Regions from separate parts of the Pseudarthrobacter sp. MOO13 genome, predicted to be linked through region 1. Evidence: predicted binding sites of a transcription regulator. Region 1 holds the regulator's gene; the other holds the start of a gene.
The links. The regulator LexA, encoded in region 1, represses DNA repair genes until DNA is damaged. The targets are predictions, from matches to a motif close to TCGAACANNTGTTCGA.
Positions count from the first base shown of each region.

Region 2: AC4EEO_RS20460 (LexA family protein) is a predicted target of LexA. The motif match lies at 1,538-1,553, and genes of this name have one in related genera.

Region 1 covers NZ_CM177848.1:2,584,647-2,590,345, forward strand. Annotated here, with positions in the region: gene hisB (imidazoleglycerol-phosphate dehydratase HisB) at 1-66, opposite strand, end outside; gene AC4EEO_RS11890 (histidinol-phosphate transaminase) at 128-1,246, opposite strand; gene AC4EEO_RS11895 (LysM peptidoglycan-binding domain-containing protein) at 1,412-1,828, opposite strand; gene lexA (transcriptional repressor LexA) at 2,182-2,910, shown strand; gene AC4EEO_RS11905 (ATP-dependent DNA helicase) at 2,943-5,003, opposite strand; gene hflX (GTPase HflX) at 4,996-5,699, opposite strand, start outside.
Region 2 covers NZ_JBZCRX010000002.1:61,649-67,347, reverse strand. Annotated here, with positions in the region: gene AC4EEO_RS20465 (Y-family DNA polymerase) at 1-1,084, opposite strand, end outside; gene AC4EEO_RS20460 (LexA family protein) at 1,093-1,524, opposite strand; gene AC4EEO_RS20455 (ATP-dependent DNA ligase) at 1,668-2,684, opposite strand; gene AC4EEO_RS20450 (hypothetical protein) at 2,731-2,922, opposite strand; gene AC4EEO_RS20445 (hypothetical protein) at 3,585-4,016, shown strand; gene AC4EEO_RS20440 (DUF3846 domain-containing protein) at 4,097-4,447, shown strand; gene AC4EEO_RS20435 (DUF4192 family protein) at 5,064-5,699, shown strand, end outside.

The sequences.
Region 1 (5,699 bases):
CTCGCTGGTGGCGCGCTCCATGCGGGCGGTCCGGGCCGCAGCAGTATTCGAACCGGTTGAACTCATGGTGAAGGATCCTTAGTGGGAGAAGGAGTGGTTCAGGGCGCCCAGCGCCGCTGTATCAAGTCTAGGCGGGAAGCGCGGCGTGGCCCGCAAGGATGCGCTCCAGGGACGTGAGGAAGGCTGTGGTTTCCGGCTCGGTACCGGCCGTGACCCGCAGGTGCCCGGGAATTCCCACGTCGCGGATCAGCACGCCCGCGTCCAGCAGTTCCTGCCAGACCTGGTGCGGGTTCTCCAGGCCGCCGAAGAACACGTAGTTGGAGTCGGACGCGGCGGGCTTGAGGCCCATCCTGGTCAGCTCAGCCACAATGCGGTCGCGCTGCTGCTTGATGTCCTGCACATCGGCCATGAGCGCTTCGCGGTGCTGCAGGGCTGCCAGGGCGGTTGCCTGGGTGATCGCGGACAGGTGGTACGGAAGGCGCACCAGCCGCAGGGCATCGGTGACCTCCGGGGCCGCGGCCATGTAGCCGAGGCGTGCGCCGGCGAGTGCGAAGGCCTTGCTCATGGTGCGGGAGACAATCAGCCGCTCCCTGCCGGGCAACAGGGTCAGGGCGCTGGGCGTGCCGTCGTGGGCGAATTCGTGGTACGCCTCGTCCACGATGACGATGGTCTGGCTTGGAGCACCGGCCTCGTAGACAGCCTCGACGACGTCCAGTCCCAGGCCGGTGCCGGTGGGATTGTTCGGCGAGCAGAGGAACACGATGTTCGGCTGCAGCTCCCTGACCTGCCGGGCAGCGGATTCTGCGCTGAGGTCGTAGCCCTCGGCCCGGACACCGGTGATGTATTCGGTGTCGGTGCCGCTCGCCAGCAGCGGGTACATGGAGTACGTGGGCGGGAAGCCCAGGGCGGTGCGGCCCGGGCCGCCGAACGCCTGGAGGATTTGCTGCAGGACCTCGTTGGAGCCGTTGGCGGCCCACAGGTTGGTTTCGTCGAGGCCGTGGCCAAGGTACTCGGCCAGGGCCTTGCGGAGCTCGGTGAACTCCCGGTCCGGGTAGCGGTTCAGGCCGGCGGCGGCCTCCGTCACGGCGGCGCTGATGGCGGCACGCACGTCCGCCGGGACGCCATGGGTGTTCTCGTTGACGTTCAGGAGAATGGGGACGTCCAGTTGGGGCGCCCCGTAGGGAGTCAGCCCGCGAAGGTTGCTGCGGAGGGGTAGCCGGTTCAGGCGTTCTAGCTGGTCGTTCACCTGAACAGTTTAGTTGCCGTGGCAACTACCGGAAAATATGACACTTTTGGCCTGCCTCGGAAACGCCCGGACGAAGAGCTGGCGGCAGCCTCCGGGGGACGCGCACCCGCAGTCACCAGGCCGCGGCGCCAGGCTGCCGCTCCGCGGTACCCGCTCAAGAAGGGGTCAGTGGCTGGGGACGAAGAGCTGCTGCCCGGGCAGGACCGCGCCGGCGGACAGGTTGTTGAGCTGGACGATGTCCGCCACGACGTCCCGTGCATCCCGGTTCGGGGCCACGGCACCGGCGATGGACCACAGGGACTGGCCGGGCTGGACCGTGACTGTCACCGTGGGCGTCACGGCGAGGTCCGCGGCGGAATCGGAGGCCTTGGCCGGGGAGTGGAAAAGTCCCGCCAAGGAGAGCAGCAGGACCGCGAGGAGAATCAGCGGCACTCCCACCAGGACGATCCGCCCCCGCCGGGTCAACCGAAGCGGCGCCGGTGATGGCGCAGTTCCGGCACTGATCCGCCGGCTGCCGGACGAGTGGCGCTCCCCGGCCAGGAACTCCGGACGGGATATGTGGGAAAGAGTTAAAGCTGACATGAACTGAGCCCTCCTGGACCTGCCGTGCTGCCCGGGTGTCCGCCGCTGCCGTCCTGCCTGCCGTGCCGGAATACCGATCTCTTCCGGCCAGGTCTTCGAACAGGCCATGCAATGGTTAGAACACATATTCGAACTTTGCTTACTAAGTTTTAGCACCTATCAACGAACAATGTCGAGACTCGCTAGAACAAATGTTTGAAAAAGCAATGTGGCTGGCCTAGCTTGGAAACCAAGAACAACCACCACTGAAGTTGAACAGCAGGGTCTGACAATGACAGCGGTGACCCTTCACGCAACGCCGGCCTACGGCGTGGGGCGGAAGATCCGGCGGCAAGCGAAAGGCATTGGCGAACATGGCAGCAGCAGCCGCCGGGGGCAGGACGGCCCCGCAACCAAAGAGGACTCCGAAGGGGCTTACCCCGCGGCAGAAGAAGATCCTCGAGACCATCCAGCGGTCCGTCAATGACAACGGCTACCCGCCCTCAATGCGCGAGATCGGCGACACGGTGGGCCTTGCGAGCTTGTCCAGCGTGACCCATCAGCTGTCCCAGCTGGAGAAGCTTGGCTACCTCCGGCGCGACCCGAAGCGGCCGCGGGCCATGGAGGTGCTCATGCCCCTCACGCTTGACGGCGGCGGCGGGAAGCCGATTGCCGCCTCAGCGCCGCAGACACCCGGCGCCACCGTAACGGAGCTGCCTACCGCGCTGGACACCGCCATGGTTCCGCTCGTGGGCCGGATTGCCGCCGGCGGTCCCATCCTCGCCGAGCAGCTCGTTGAGGATGTCATGCCGCTCCCCCGCCAACTTGTGGGCCAGGGTGAACTGTTCATGCTCAAGGTGGCCGGGGACTCCATGGTGGACGCCGCCATCTGCGACGGAGACTGGGTCGTGGTGCGCCGCCAGGCGGACGCCGTCAACGGTGACATCGTCGCTGCCCTGCTCGATGACGAAGCAACCGTCAAGACCTTCCGCCAGCGGGACGGCCACACCTGGCTGCTCCCGCAGAACACGCAGTACGAACCCATCCTGGGCGACCACGCGACCATCATGGGCAAAGTGGTTTCGGTGCTGCGGTCCCTCTGACACCGCCTGTCACCTCCGGCCGCGGCAGGACTCTATTCAGAGGCCTCCGCGCCGAGCCTGGTGAGTGCGGCCAGCGCCTTGCTGCGGTCCGTGGTGGACCAGAAAGGCGGCAGCGCGGCCCGCAGGAAGCCCGCATAACGTTCGGTTGCCAGCCGCGAATCCAGCACCGCCACCACTCCTTTGTCGCCGGTTGACCGGATCAGCCGCCCGGCGCCCTGCGCCAGCCGGATGGCCGCGTGGGTAGCCGACACCGACATGAAACCGTTGCCACCGGCCTGGGCCACGGCCCGCGACCGAGCTGTCATGAGGGGATCGTCCGGCCTGGGGAAGGGAATCCGGTCGATCACCACGAGCCGGCACGACCCGCCCGGAACGTCCACCCCCTGCCACAGGGACATAGTCCCGAAGAGGCAGGTATCCGGTTCGTCCGCGAACTGCTTGACCAGGGCGGTCATGGTTGACTCGCCCTGGCAGAGCACGGTCATATCGAGCTTGGGCCGCAGGGCATCGGCGGCCTCCTCCGCAGCCCGACGCGAGGAAAAGAGGCAAAGGGCCCCGCCACCGGATGCTTTGATGAGCGCCTCGAGCTCCTCCAGGGCTTCCGGCGAAACACCCCGGCCCGGTTTGGGCAGGTGTCCCGCCACGTAGAGGATGCCCTGTTTGGGGTAGTCGAAGGGTGAGCCGACATCCACCCCCGTCCAGCTGGGAGCTCCGTCGCCTATCAGTCCCAGCCCGCCCGCTGCCGGTTCGAACGCGGACCCGATGGCCAGGGTGGCAGAGGTCAGCACAACAGTGTGGCCGGCGAAGAGTCCTTCCCTCAGCCGCCCGGCAACGGACAGCGGCGCGATGTTGACCAGCACCGGCGCATTCTCGTCAGGCTGGGAGTAACCCTGGCCGGGGTCGAAGGTGCTCGCGCGCGAGAACCAGACCACTTCGCGGTTCTCTCGGGCAGCCAGCAGCCGTTCGCATAATTCAAGGATCAGCATGAGGCGGGACCGGGCGAGCTGCCGCCCGCCGTCGGCCGTGGTGTTGCTGTCCCCCTTGGAATCGGACAGCGCCGCGCGGCAGGCCTCACGCAGCTGGTCCACGCAGTCCAGCTGTTCGTCGTTCAGGCCGTTGGGCAGCAGCCCGTTCGGGGCCCCGGCGAGGGCCAGCTCAAGGTTGGCGGCCGCAGCGTTCAGGGCGTCAACGGTGATGGCCGTGTGTTTGCGGGCACCTGATGCGGCGGCGTGCACCATGGCGACGGACAACTGCCCGGAGACGGCCCCGGTGACGCGGTCCTGCAGTTCATGCGCCTCGTCCACTACCACGACGTCATATTCGGGCAGCACGGCGAGCCCCTCGAAGGCGCTGACGGCGAGCATGGCGTGGTTGGTCACCACGACGTCTGCCTCGGCCGCGTCCTGCCGCGCCAGTTCACTGAAGCACTCAGCGGCCATGGGACATTTTTGCGCCCCCAGGCATTCCATGGAGGTCACGGACACCTGCCGCCATGCACGGTCGGTCACGCCGGGAAGAAGCTCGTCACGGTCGCCGGTGGCGGTCTTCTCGGCCCACTCCCGCAGCCGCACCACTTCCTTGCCCAGCTGGGAGGCGGGACCGCCCACAGAGGCGGCGAAGTGCGGCACGCTGGTGTCCTCGCCCAGGGAGAACAGCTGGCCCTCCGAAGGCTCTTCGGAAGGGAACCCGCCCTCCACCTTGTGGCGGCAGACGTAGTTGGACCGCCCCTTGACCAGGGCCACTTTGACGGGCCGTTCCAGGGCCGGGGTGATGTTCTTTAGGAGGCGGGGCAGGTCCCTGCCCACGATCTGGGTTTGCAGGGCCAGCGTGGCCGTGGACACCAGGGCGGGCTTATTGCTTTCCAAGGCATGGGCAATGAGCGGTACCAGGTAGGCCAGGGACTTGCCGGTCCCGGTGCCGGCCTGGACCAGGAGATGGTTGCCCGAACTGATGGCCCGGGCCACCTGACGGGCCATTTCGTGTTGTCCGGTGCGGCTTTGTCCGCCCATGCCGGCGACGGCGCGGTCGAGCAGTTCAAGGACGAACTGCTCGCCGCTCGCCTGCGCAGCTTCCCCGGCCGCGAGGTCAGTCATTGAGGGCGAATGGTTCCAGCTCGGATGCCAGGCCCTCGCGGACCATCACCACGGCCCTGGTACCTTCCTCAACGTGGTCGAGGTGGATGATTTCGGCGTCGGATTCGTGCAGCTTGCTGAGCAGGTCGCCCCGGTCGTACGGAATGAGCAGTTCAAGCTTCACGCTGGGCCTCGGGATGGCGTCGCTGATGGCCTTCAGCAGCTCGGCAATACCCTCACCCGTCCGGGCCGAGACCACCACATGGCGTGGTTCGCGCTGCTTCAGCCGCTCGATCACGAAGGGATCGGCGGCATCGGCCTTGTTCAGCACGATGATCTCAGGCACCTTGCGGGCGTCAACTTCGCTGAAGACCTTCCGGACCGCGGCGATCTGGCCCTCGGGATCGGGGTGCGAGGCGTCCACCACGTGCAGGATCAGGTCCGAATCGGCCACCTCTTCGAGGGTGGAGCGGAAGGCCTCCACCAGCTGGGTGGGCAGCGAGCGGACGAAGCCCACGGTGTCGGCCAGGGTGTAACCCAGGCCGTCAGCGGTTTCGGCCTTGCGGACGGTGGGATCCAGGGTGGCGAACAAGGCGTTCTCCACCAGGACGCCGGCGTCGGTGAGCCTGTTGAGCAGGGAGGATTTCCCTGCGTTGGTGTACCCGGCAATGGCCACCGACGGTACCTCGTTACGACGGCGGTTGGCCCGCTTGGTTT
Region 2 (5,699 bases), on a different replicon from region 1:
CGGTGGGGCGGAGGTCGGTGACCATGATCCCCGCCTTGGCATACCTGATGCCTTCGACGATCCGGGGGAGGAGGGCGTGGGCGGCTTTGGTGAGGATGACGGGGTCGGCGGTGGGCATTGGCAGCGGGATGCAGACGGAGGGGTAGGAGGTGTCGTTGGGGTTGAAGTGTGAGGTCCCTGCGAATGCGGTGAGGACTTTGGCCTGCAGCCCGTGTTTGGCCAGTCGGGCGGAGGCTTGCTGTCCGTAGACGCTCATGACCTGCCGGATCCCGGCCGTGGTGGTGATGGGTTTGGCGAATGAGCGGGAGAAGATGAGTTGGTCCCGGCCGATGCGTTCTTCTTCCATTGGGATGCAGGGGGTGCCCTGCAGTTCCAGGACGGTGCGCATCACGACGACGTTGAATTTGTCGCGGATCATGACCGGGTCGGCTTGGGTGGGGTCGGCGATGGTGAAGATGCCCATGACGTTGAGCCGGCGCGTGAGCCGGCCGGCGATGCCCCACACTTCCTCGACGGACAGCCGGTCGAGTAGGCCCTGGCGTACGTCCTGGGGGATGGAGTCCCAGTGGCAGACCCCGGCGAAGGTCTTGTTGTTCTTGGCCCACTTGTTGGCCAGCTTCGCGAGGGTCTTGGTCGGGCCGATTCCGACGCAGACGGGCACGCCGACGTTCCGCCGGACCGTGGCCTTGATCGACCGGCCCATCTCGGCGAGCTCTGTCGGGGTGCCTTTGACGCCGAGGAAGGCTTCGTCGATGCTGTACACCTCGAGCCAGGCCGAGTAGCGGCCGAGTAGTTCCATCACCCGGGCGCTGATGTCTCCGTAGAGCTCGTAGTTGCTTGAGAGCGCGACCAGGCCCCATTCCTTGGCGCGTGGGGCGAGCTTGAACCAGGGCTCGCCCATGGCGATGCCCAGGGCTTTGGCCTCGGGGGAGCGGGTGACGGCGCAGCCGTCGTTGTTCGAGAGTACGATCACCGGGCGCCGCTCAAGAGAGGGGTTGAACGCGCGCTCGGCGGAGGCGTAGAAGCAGTTGACGTCCACGTGCGCGATTTGCGGCATCCGCCGCATGACCGCCGGCTTAGACATCCCGGCCTCTAGACATAATGCAGGCACCTTACGGCGGTACCCCAGATCACGAGGTCGCTGAGGGCTGGCACCTCAATGTCGGGGTAGGCCGGGTTTTCGGCCTGCAGCACCACCCCTGTCGGCGTGATGCGCAGACGTTTGATGGTTAGTTCCCCGTCCAGGACGGCGACAACCACAGATCCGTCCTTGGGTTCCAGTGCCCGGTTGACGATCAGCTCGTCCCCATCACTGATGCCGGCACCCTCCATGGACTCCCCGGTCACCCGGACCACGTACGTGCTGGTGACGTCTTTAATAAGGTGCTCGTTCAGGTCGATCCGGCCGTCGAAGTAGTCCTGCGCCGGCGACGGGAACCCCGCAGCGACCGGCACTGGGGAGACCAGTACCGACAACAACGACACCCCCGCCTCTACCACGCGGGGACCGACAATCACGCTCACAACACACCTTTATTCGAACATACTTTCGAAATTTAGTGTACGCGCCCGCTCTGACATTCGGTTTTCCTGACCATGTTGCATTGGATGCGGGACCGCTGGAGGGTGATTGCATCATGTTCCCGCGGGCTTCTGTCTTCGCGCGGTCAGCGGTGCCGGTGGTGCAGTTCCGGGGGAAGACCGACCTCGGCGGGATCCAGCTCCGGCCTGGGGCGCCGGTAGCTAATGGGGTGTCGGAAGGATGTGCCGGACCAGGCGACGTCGGCGGTGACCTCGACTACGACCGGTTCGACCAGGGTCAGCCGCACGGGGCCTTTGTCCTTGCTGAATCTGTTCAGGGAGGACTCGCTGATCTCTTCGGGCCACGGGTGGCCGGGACCGGCAGGACGGAGGTGCCGGCCCAGTTCACGGCCGACCTTGGTGGAGAGGACGGTTGACCGGCCGACGATCTTCAGTTCGCCGCCAACGGGCAGGCCGGCGATGAGGGCCTGCGGCTGGGACACGGACCCGATCACGGCGGCGCACACGATGTCCCAGACGTCTTTGTGCTTGAGCTTCAGCCAGATCCTGGCGGCCTCGTAGGGCTGGTCGCCTTTGAAGACGAGACCTTCGATTCCTGTCGCGGGAAGATCCCGCAGCCAGGTTTTCGCCTGGCCCATGTTCCGGGTGATGGGGGAGAGGTTCAGCGGCGGTGCCCAGTCCCGGGCGAGTTCTTCGAGCAGCTGCCGGCGTCCGGTGAACGGCAGGGCCCGGGTGTCGTGCCCGGCGACGGCGAGCACGTCGAAGGCCACGAACGATGCGGGCAGCTCGTTGGTCAGGGCCGGCAGCGCGGCCTTGGAGGTGACCATGCGCTGCTGCAGCGCGTCGAAGTCCAGCCGGTCCCGGTTCCAGATGATGGCTTCGCCATCCAGGATTACGCCGGGTGGCACCTGGTCAGCGATGGCCGCAGCCAGGTCTGGCAGGACTTTTGTGAGTTCTTTGCCCTGTCTGGACCAGAGCGTCACCGTGCCGCCGTCATGAAAAGCCGTAGTGCGGAAACCGTCCCACTTGGGTTCCGCCCATAGGCCGCCGGGCAGTGCGTTGGGGCCGGGAAAGGATTTGACGAGTTTGGCCAGGGCAACCGCGACCGGCGGTTGCAGTGCCGGCGGCAGGAACTCGGCCATGGGCCCAGCCTAAAGGAGAAACCAGCACGAACGTCCGTGCCGGTACTTACGTGGCTGCAGGGCCTTCGGTAGCGGCGTCGTCCGCGTCAACGCGGCGGAGCAGGGCCGCCACGGCCCGCACAGCTGCCGGATCTTCCTGCCAGGGCTTCCCGCCCCGTGAACAGGCATGAAAACCGGTGACAGGTGACTCTTCCGCGGCCTCGGCGACTTCGACCCACGCCGCGTTCAGATCTGCCACCCGCGCAGCCGTCAACGGCTCCCGTTCCACCGGGGCAACGGCCGCTGCCAGGGCAGGGCGACCAGCGCCCGTTACGGGCTTGCGCCGAGGGGCGAACCAGCTCCACACACCCATCGGCCTTGCCTCCCTATCAACCACTCCAGTGACCGTCCAGGGCAAAGCAGGGGGCCGCGACCGGTGGGGAAGGGGCCCCTCTGCCCTGGGCTGTAAACATCCTGCTGCTTACACCTTCGAGCATGCCACACGGGTCATCACAGCGGTAACTGATGGTGCATGCTCGCAGGGCTCGCATCGAAAGGGGCGTCCGCTGGCGCGGCTGGCTGTTGGGTGTTGCCGGTCCGTCGCAGAGCTCCGGCCCGTCATCACCTGTTGTGTCTACGACGTCTTTTGCTGCTGTCCTTCGGATTCTAGGTACCCGATCCAACCCGTCTAGCCCCCTCCGGGGGCCTGCGAGCCGAAAATTCTTAGGCCAGGGACCGCCGCTGGCGCGACTGTCCCGCAAGATTTTTCGGCTCTTGCCCGATGGGTAGACGGGCCGGTTCGGGCACCGAGCAAGCAAGCTTGCCAGCAGGCAAAAAACAACGGGGGGAGAAGGGGAGCTGGCCGGTCACCACGAACCGCCCCACCCACCCACTTCTCGGACAAGAAGGAGCACCACCAAAATGAACGCCATCATCACCAAGACCGTGACCACCACCGACACAGGGGAGACCATCCACGATGTTCCCGTGCTGGTCGATTACCACATGAACGACGGGTACGACTGGATGGACGTCATCAGTGAACACGGCTGGTCCGTGATCCCCAGCTGGGGCTGTGACGGCTGGGACCTTGGCCAGTGGCCGTACGTCATGGTCGCCGGGATCCGCACCGCGGACGAGATCGGCAACCTGTTCGGCATGGCCACCTATTGCGAGGGCGACGTTCGCACGTACTGGTTCAGGACAAAAGCCAGGTTCTGGACCGCGATCAGCGAACAGGCGTTCTTCCACTGGAGGAACGGACAGGCCCAAGGCCCGGAAGACTTGCCCGAAGCCGCCGCCGAACTGCCCAGCCGCTACCGGATGCCCTGCAACCTCTCCGATGCAGCCTAACCCCATCACCAGCCGGTGCCCCGCCCCTGAACGGCGGGGCACCGCACCCCCACGACACATCATCTGAGAGGACAGACCCAATGAGCACCTGCACCGCCCTGATCATCCCCGCCGATCCGAACGAACCGGTCCGGGTCGAAACCATTGACGCCAGACTGGAGAACCTGCAAACCCTCGTGGCCGGGAACATCGAAGCCGTGAGCGGCGATGACTGGCACTTCTACCTGAACGAGGAAGGAAAAATCCTGAACCTCCCGCCGAACCGCCGGGCCGGGCTGCTGGTCCTTGAAAAAACCGGCATGCTCGCAGACGTGTACTGCGGGAACGTCGTAGTCCTGGGCGAGACCCACGACGGGGACGAAGGCAATGTTCCTGAGCACCTGATCAAACTCGCACGAAAGCTCTTCGGACTGGAACGCGAAGCGGCCTAACAGGGACGGGCACTCACCTGCTCGAATACTTCCCATGAGCAGGGGAGTGCCCCGATTTCCCTTTTCAGGTTCAGACGCGCGGGGCGGTCCGCCGCCAGTGCCTGGCTTGAGTGCCTGGTCGCCGGCGGCGGACCGCCATTCCGCCAATCCGGGGCCGCGGATCACCTGGTGCACGCGGCAAGCCGTGGCGGCCGCGGACTAAGCGGGACACCGGGCCGGGGAAGATGCATGCTCGCAGGGCTCGCATCGAAAGGGGCGTCCGCTGGCGCGGCCGGCTGTTGGGTGCTGCCGGTCCGTCGCAGAGCTCCGGCCCGTCATCACCTGTTGTGTCTACGACGTTTTTTGCTGCTGTCCTTCGGATTCTAGGTACCCGACCCAACCCGTCTAGCCCCCTCCGGGGGCCTGCGAGCCGAAAATTCTTAGGCCAGGGACCTTGCTTCGCTGCGGTCCCGCAAGATTTTTCGGCTCTTGCCCGATGGGTAGACGGGCCGGTTCGGGCACCGAGCAAGCGAGCTTGCCAGCAGGCAAAAAACAACGGGGGGAGAAGGGGAGCTGGCCGGTCACCTGAACCGCCCCACCCACCCACTTCTCGGACAAGAAGAAAGAATCAAAAACCATGACTGAAAAGCTCACCATTTCCGGTTCCGCCGACCTGATCGCTGCCGTCCCGCACCTGCTGGGCAAAGAGCCGAAAGAGTCCTTCGTGGTGCTGACGTCCCGCGCTGGCACCCTTGGCGCCAGCCTGCGCATGGACGCACCGGCAGGGGCTGACCCGGGCGATTACGCCCAGATGATGACCACCTATGCCGCCCACGACGAGAACGCAACGGGCAGCTTCGTCATCGTCTACACCGACGAAGACCCGGACCACGGCTACCCCTACGCCGCACACGTCGCAGCCCTCACGTCCGAACTGGCTACGGCGCGGATGCCCGTCCGTATGGTCCTGCTGGTCACGGGAACCCACTGGGCGACATACGGCACCGCCGAGAAGAACCCGCTGGATGAGATTCGGGACAGCAACGCCAACGTGACACTGACCTATTTCGGGTCCGCCCCGCACCTTGACGTGTACAACCCAGAATTGCTGGGCGTGTGGGCGGCTCCAGTGCAGGCGCCGGAAGGCACCGATGAGGACCTGGGATTCGCGTGCGGAATGTGGGACGCCGCGCTGGACGGGGCACCTATGCCGCCGGAGACGGAGACGGCCCGCCAGCTGGCTGCAGCATTCCAGCACCGCCACATTCGCGAC